DNA from 2 places in the Liquorilactobacillus satsumensis genome. Region 1 is predicted to be linked to the other one. Evidence: predicted binding sites of a transcription regulator. Region 1 holds the regulator's gene; the other holds the start of a gene.
What was found. Region 1 encodes NrdR, which represses ribonucleotide reductase genes. Its sites were predicted from a motif close to ACACNATATATNGTGT; they were not measured.
Positions count from the first base shown of each region.

Region 2: a site for NrdR is predicted at 1,640-1,655, ahead of nrdH (glutaredoxin-like protein NrdH). Genes of this name have one in related genera too.

Region 1 is NZ_OZ061606.1:548,427-551,845, reverse strand. It holds gene polA (DNA polymerase I) at 1-248, shown strand, start outside; gene mutM (DNA-formamidopyrimidine glycosylase) at 275-1,102, shown strand; gene coaE (dephospho-CoA kinase) at 1,103-1,711, shown strand; gene nrdR (transcriptional regulator NrdR) at 1,733-2,230, shown strand; gene AB3Y88_RS02595 (replication initiation and membrane attachment family protein) at 2,252-3,419, shown strand, end outside.
Region 2 is NZ_OZ061606.1:685,326-688,744, reverse strand. It holds gene nrdE (class 1b ribonucleoside-diphosphate reductase subunit alpha) at 1-1,083, opposite strand, end outside; gene nrdH (glutaredoxin-like protein NrdH) at 1,338-1,571, opposite strand; gene AB3Y88_RS03225 (class I SAM-dependent methyltransferase) at 1,767-2,369, shown strand; gene tadA (tRNA adenosine(34) deaminase TadA) at 2,391-2,882, shown strand; RNA gene ffs (signal recognition particle sRNA small type) at 2,924-3,010, shown strand; gene dnaX (DNA polymerase III subunit gamma/tau) at 3,084-3,419, shown strand, end outside.

The sequences.
Region 1 (3,419 bases):
CAATTCAAGGAAGTGCGGCTGATATTATTAAAGTCGCAATGATTAATATGCAAAAAATGCTGCAGCAAGAAAAACTTCAGGCAGTCATGCTACTACAAGTGCATGATGAACTGATCTTTGAGGCGCCCGATGATGAGATTGAACGCTTGGAAAAACTTGTGCCGCAAGTGATGGATCAAGCTGTTTCGTTAGAAGTTCCGCTTAAAGTAGAGAGTTCTCATGGCAGCACGTGGTTTGATACTAAGTAAGATTGTGATGGAAGGAAGAAAAGCAGATGCCGGAATTGCCAGAAGTAGAAACGGTGCGTCGCGGGCTTGAAAAATTAGTACTTGGCGCCCAGATTGAGAATGTGAAAATTTATTACCCCAAAATTATCAATGGGGATCCCCAGAGCTTTCAACAAGAATTGCGTGGACGGACGATTGAAAGTATTACACGGCGCGGAAAATATTTGATCTTTAATTTCGATACTGGGATATCGTTTGTCTCCCATTTACGGATGGAAGGAAAGTACTTTGTTGAAAATCCTAAAACTCCACTTGAAAAACATACGCACATTGTTTTTACACTTTCTGATGGTCAGCAATTAAGATACAATGATGTGCGCAAATTTGGCAGGATGCATTTGGTGAAAACGGCGCAGGTCCAACAACTTCCAGGGTTAAAGAAGCTAGGTCCCGAGCCGACAGCAGCTTTATTTGACAAGCAACTTTTTTATGAAAGATTGAAACATAAGAAAAAAATGATTAAGCCTGCCTTACTAGATCAAACGATTGTTGCGGGGTTGGGGAATATTTATACAGACGAAGTTTTATGGTCTAGTAAAATAAATCCGCAGACACCTGCTGCACACCTCAGCAAAAGTGAGGCTGATCGCTTACATGATGAAATTATCACTGAGCTAGCACGAGCAACTAGCCAAGGAGGGACAACTGTCTTTACGTATACTGATACGTTTGGGCACGCAGGTTCTTTTCAAAAACAACTACATGCTTACGGCAGAAAAGGACAGCCTTGCGAACGCTGTGCAACACCACTGAAAAAAATAGTGGTCGGGCAGCGTGGGACCACCTTTTGCCCGCAATGTCAGAAGGTGAAATAATTGACATATGTTTTGGGGTTGACTGGCGGCATTGCAGCTGGCAAAACAACTGTCAGCGATTACCTAAAAAAAGCAGGTGCAGTCGTGATCGATGCAGATGTAATCGCACGCACGGTGGCATGTCCTGGAACTCCGGGCTTAAAGCAGATCGTGGCGGTCTTTGGCACGGAGATCCTCACTTCTAAGGGACAGTTAGCCCGTCAAAAATTGGGAAATCTTGTTTTTGCGGATCAGCATAAGCTGGCGAGCTTGAATCGCATTATGGGACCGTTGATTCACGCAGAGATTTATCGGCAACTAAAGGTTTATAAAGAAAAAAAAGTAAAGCTACTTGTGTTGGCAATTCCTTTATTATTTGAGGGCGGATATGCAAAATACTGTGATAGTGTAATGACGATTTCAAGCAGCAAAACATTGCAGCTTCAACGTTTAATGAACCGCGATGGATTAACGCAACAGCAGGCCAAGGAACGTCTTGAAGCACAAATGTCCGAAAAAGAGCGCAACCAACGTGCTGACATTGTGATTGATAATACTAAAGAAGTTGAAGAAACCCTGTCACAAGTGCTAAAATGGCTTATAACGAATGGGTTTGCAGAAAAAGCATAGTATTTTAACGAGGTGAAAAATATGAAATGTCCCCGCTGCCATCATAATGGTTCGCGCGTGGTTGATAGCCGACCTGCTGATGGCGGACATGTAATCAGGCGCCGACGCGAGTGTGAGGCCTGTGGGTTTCGCTTTACTACTTTTGAACGAGTTGAAGCGACACCGTTACTTGTCATTAAAAAGAATGGAACACGTGAGGAGTTTAACCGCGAGAAAATTCTACGTGGAATTGTCCGTGCTGCAGAAAAACGTCCGGTAGGTATGGATGAAATCACACGCATCGTTGATGACGTTGAAAATAAGGTCCGGTCATTAGGCGAAAATGAAGTTTCCAGTCAACTGATTGGTGAATATGTAATGGGCTTATTGGCGGATGTTGATGAAATTTCTTACATCCGTTTTGCGAGTGTTTATCGCCAATTTAAGGACATGAAAGTTTTCTTGAAAGAACTCAAGGAAATGATGGCACGTGATAAAAAAAATAAAAATAAAAATGAGAATGAATCCGATGATCAGTAAGGGGGAGTGACCAGCTTGACGATGGTTAACGATAGTTTTTCACCCAAAGATGGATTCATTGTTTTTTCTCGGCAGAAGTTGCTTGCAGGTGATCCTGAAATAGTCATTAAACTATATCAACCCCTGATTGGAGCAGCTTCATTCAGTCTTTATATGCTATTGCGCACGTTTGTTGCACAGAGGGTTTCGCTCTCTGAACGCAGAATGCACACAACTCTGTTAGAGCTATTGGATATGGGAGCAAATAAGCTATATGAGGCACGGTGTAAATTAGAAGCAATTGGACTGTTACGGACGTATGAACAAGAAGATCAATTGGGGAAAGTTGTTCTTTACGAATTACAGGCACCCCAACTTCCACGTGCATTTTTTGAAGATGATCTTTTGCGGACACTCTTGCTTGAGACTGTTGGAGAGCAGCAATTTAAAGCGCTGCAGCACTACTTTTTTAACCCGCTTTTTGAGCACCCACAAGCAGTTGAGACGACTAAACATTTCTTGGAAGTTTTCAATATTCAACCGCGCACACTGCAACAAAAGACTCGATTAGCAAGTCTTTTCGAGAGCTCTGCGACGAAAAAGCCTGAGATGAGTTGGAAAGAGACTGGACTTGATCGTACTTTCGTAGTTGCGCTGCTTGAACATTCATTTATAGATACAAAGCAGGTGTTGGAGCATGAAAAAAAATTATTAGTGGCACACGTAGTTTATGGACTTGATGAGCTTACGCTGGTTAATCTTTTGGAGCAAGCCGCAAATGTAGCAACTAACAAAGTTGATTTTGCACTTTTTGAAAAGTTAGTACAACAGCAAAAACCACAAGGTGCGCTTACAAAACAGGTGAACCAGCCACAGGCTGAAGCTGTTACCAGCCAAGATGTTCCTCAGTTGCGACAAGAAGATCAAGGACTCTTAGATGCGTGTCGCGCCTATGCACCGGCAGACTTTCTGCGCGTCTTGAAAAAGGAAAAAGGGAGCTTTGCGACAGCTTCTGAATTGCATACTTTAGAATGGGTTGGACAAAAGAAACTTTTTCACCCTGCTGTGATTAATGTTTTGATTCATTACATGATGATTGACAGAGAAATGGCATTGTTGAATCGAAATTTTTTTGAAGCGGTGATTTCCGATTGGAGTCAAAAAAAGATCGCGACTCCTGAAGAAGCAATGCAGCAGGTACGCAGTTTCA
Region 2 (3,419 bases), 140 kb from region 1:
ATAAGGATATCCTGATTCTTGCTGCAACTTGCTGATTTCAGCTTCGAGCTCGCGTGCTCTAATCTTCTTTTTAGGAATTCTGGGGTTCGCGACAAGTTTATCATATTCTGCAGTGATATCAACGTAGGAAAAAGGCACCCCGTATTCGCGCTCTACACCCCATGGATCGAAGAGATACATTTCTTCATTTTGACGGGCTAATTCATAAAATTTGTCAGGAACCACTAACCCGAGTGACAAAGTTTTGACACGAATTTTTTCATCTGCGTTTTCTTTTTTAGCTGATAAGAAAGCAACAACATCAGGATGGAAAATATTGAGGTATGCCACACCAGCACCTTGACGTTGACCTAATTGATTAGAGTAAGAGAAACTATCTTCTAACAATTTCATAACGGGTACGACTCCAGAAGCTGCTCCTTGAATGTTCTTAATTGGTGCTCCAGCACCACGCAAATTGCTGAGGGAAATGCCAACTCCGCCGCCAATTCTGGACAGTTGCAAAGCGGAGTTAATTCCTCTGCCGATCGAGTTCATATCATCAGTAACTTGGATTAAGAAGCATGAAACCAGTTCTCCACGGCGTTTACGTCCAGCATTGAGGAAAGACGGAGTAGCAGGTTGGTAACGCTGATGAATAATTTCATCGGCAAGTGCAAGCGCTAATTTTTCATCACCGTCTGCAAAGAAAAGAGCATTGGCAGCAACTCGATCGATGAAGCTTTCAAGATAGAAGTCGTTATCATTGGTGCGTAACGCATACTGTGCGTAAAATTTATAGGCAGCCATAAAAGTCTTGAATTTAAAATGTGCGTCTTCCAAAAATTTGTAAAGTTTTTCAATAAAATGAAAATCAAACTTTTCGATAAACTCACGTTCAAGATAATCGTTTTCGATTAAGTAATTAAAACGTTCTTTGAGAGAAGGAAAAGTTTTAAGATTAGGTTTAACGTTTTCTGCTAGGAACGCTGCCAGTGCTTCTTTGTCTTTGTTGAGCGGAATTTGTCCATTTACAGGAAGATTGATCTCGTTATTTAGGTCATAATAGGTTACTTTGTTACTGTCTATATCTTTAAGTGTCAATTTCTGTCACCACTTTCTAAGTTGTAAAGAACTTAATGAATGAGCTCTTGTGCTGCTGTGCTAAGCTGCTTAATAAGATTGAAAGAAGATTTTCGGCTTTCGGGGCAAACAAAAAGAGCTCAGCGAGTTTTTTGATCGCCGTCGACTACGCTGAGCAAACTTAAACTGGGCTTTAAATGCTAAGAAAATCAAGGCTTCAAGCTGAGGTTATGCGAAAAAGACAGCCTTTTTTCAAAGCTCAACCCCAAACGATTTTAAAAATTAGCAACTAAGTTTTTTAAAAGATCGGGACGAAAGCCATTGATAATTGGAGCATCATTTTTTTCGATCACAGGAACAGAGCGAAATCCTTTTTCTTTCAGATAAGTAATGTACTGTGGTTCGCTGCTGACATTATGCTCTTCAAAGGAAATATGGTGTTCTGTTAGAAACTTTTTTGTCATCTTACATTGGATACAGTTGTTTTTTGTATAAATTGATAATTTCATAGTTGGCACCTCGCGTTAATATGTTGTATGCTTAGTATACATCATTTGACGAATTAATCAAGAAGCAAACACCATATATGGTATTTGCTTCTTTTAATGGTATACGATATATAGTATTTTTTGGAAATACCGCAAGCTTAACACGCCTAGGCTTCAGCTTGCGTAGGAATTTAAAGTAGGATATGAGGTTGAAAAATGACAAATTATTATTATTCCAAAAATCCAGATGTAGTTCATCAAGAAAGCAGCTGGGATTTTACGTTATTGGGGCAACCAATGCATTTTGTAACCGATAATGGTGTTTTTTCCAAAAGAACGGTTGATTTTGGTTCACGGGTTCTTTTGGAAAATCTTCCCTTAACGACCTTGATTGATGGCCCAATCTTGGACGTAGGCTGTGGGTATGGGCCCTTAGGGTTAGCGGTCGCTAAAAGCGAATCCCAAAGACAAGTGGACCTGGTTGATGTAAATGAACTTGCTTTACAGTTGGCACATAAAAATGCGGCTTCTAATCAGGTAGACAATGTTAATATTTGGGAATCAGATCTTTATACTGCAGTGACTGAAACTGCTTATGCGTTGATCCTTTCAAATCCACCTATTAGAGCAGGCAAACAAGTTGTCCACCAAATCTTGACGGGTGCAAAAGCACATTTGAAAGAGGGCGGGAAATTGGTGATTGTGATTCAAAAAAAGCAAGGAGCTCCTTCAGCACGTCAAAAAATGGAAACAACCTTTGGCAACTGCCGAGTAGTTGCCAAAGACAAGGGATATTTTGTGCTTGAAAGTACCAAGTAAAATGCTGGAGGAGGTCCGTCTGTGGAACTAGATGCACAACAAAAAATAAAATTTATGCAAGAGGCACTTTATGAAGCACAAAAGGCAGCTGCAATTGCGGAAGTTCCAATTGGGTGTGTGATTGTGTCGAATGGTAAAATAATTGGACGCGGACATAATCTACGTGAGCATAGTCAAGACGTCACAATGCATGCTGAGATGATTGCCTTACAAGAAGCCAATGCGGCCGTTAAAAGTTGGCGTTTACCGGACGCACAACTTTTTGTAACCTTAGAACCATGTCCAATGTGTAGTGGTGCAATCATAAATGCACGGATTAAAGAGACTTATTACGGAGCACCTGATCCTAAGGCGGGTGCGGCTGGGTCTTTATTGAACTTGCTAGAAGATCAACGGTTTAATCATCAAGTAAAAGTAGAGCGCGGGTTATTGGCAGCCGAGTCCAGTGCGCTGCTTAAGAGCTTTTTTAGAGAGATTCGACAGAAAAGAAAAAAATCCAAACGTGAAGACTAGCATTTTTATTACATTTCATGTATTATAGATAGTGCCGCAAGGCCTTGGGACAATGTCGTCCTTGTGAACTGTGTCAGGTCCGGAAGGAAGCAGCACTAAACTTGGTACGGCATGTGTCTCAAGTTAATATGACAAGTTACCTCCCGATCATAGCGGTCGGGAGCTTTTTTTAAAATGAGGCAAGATAAAGGAAGTGTTGAAATGGGATATCAAGCTCTCTACCGTGTCTGGCGACCACAGCGTTTTGCTGATTTAGTGGGCCAGGAAATGATCACGAAGACCTTGCAAAATGCGATCGTGACTGGGCAGACGAGTCACGCATATCTTTTTACCGGTCCTCGTGGTACAGGGAAAACATCCGCTGCCAAAATTTTTGCTAAGGCACTTAATTGCCATGCACGCAAAGATGGCGAACCTTGTAATCAGTGTGAAATCTGCCAGGCAATCACTGCTGGCAGACTAAACGATGTCATTGAAATTGATGCAGCTTCAAACAATAGTGTAGATGAAGTCCGAGAGATTCGCGATAAGGTTAAA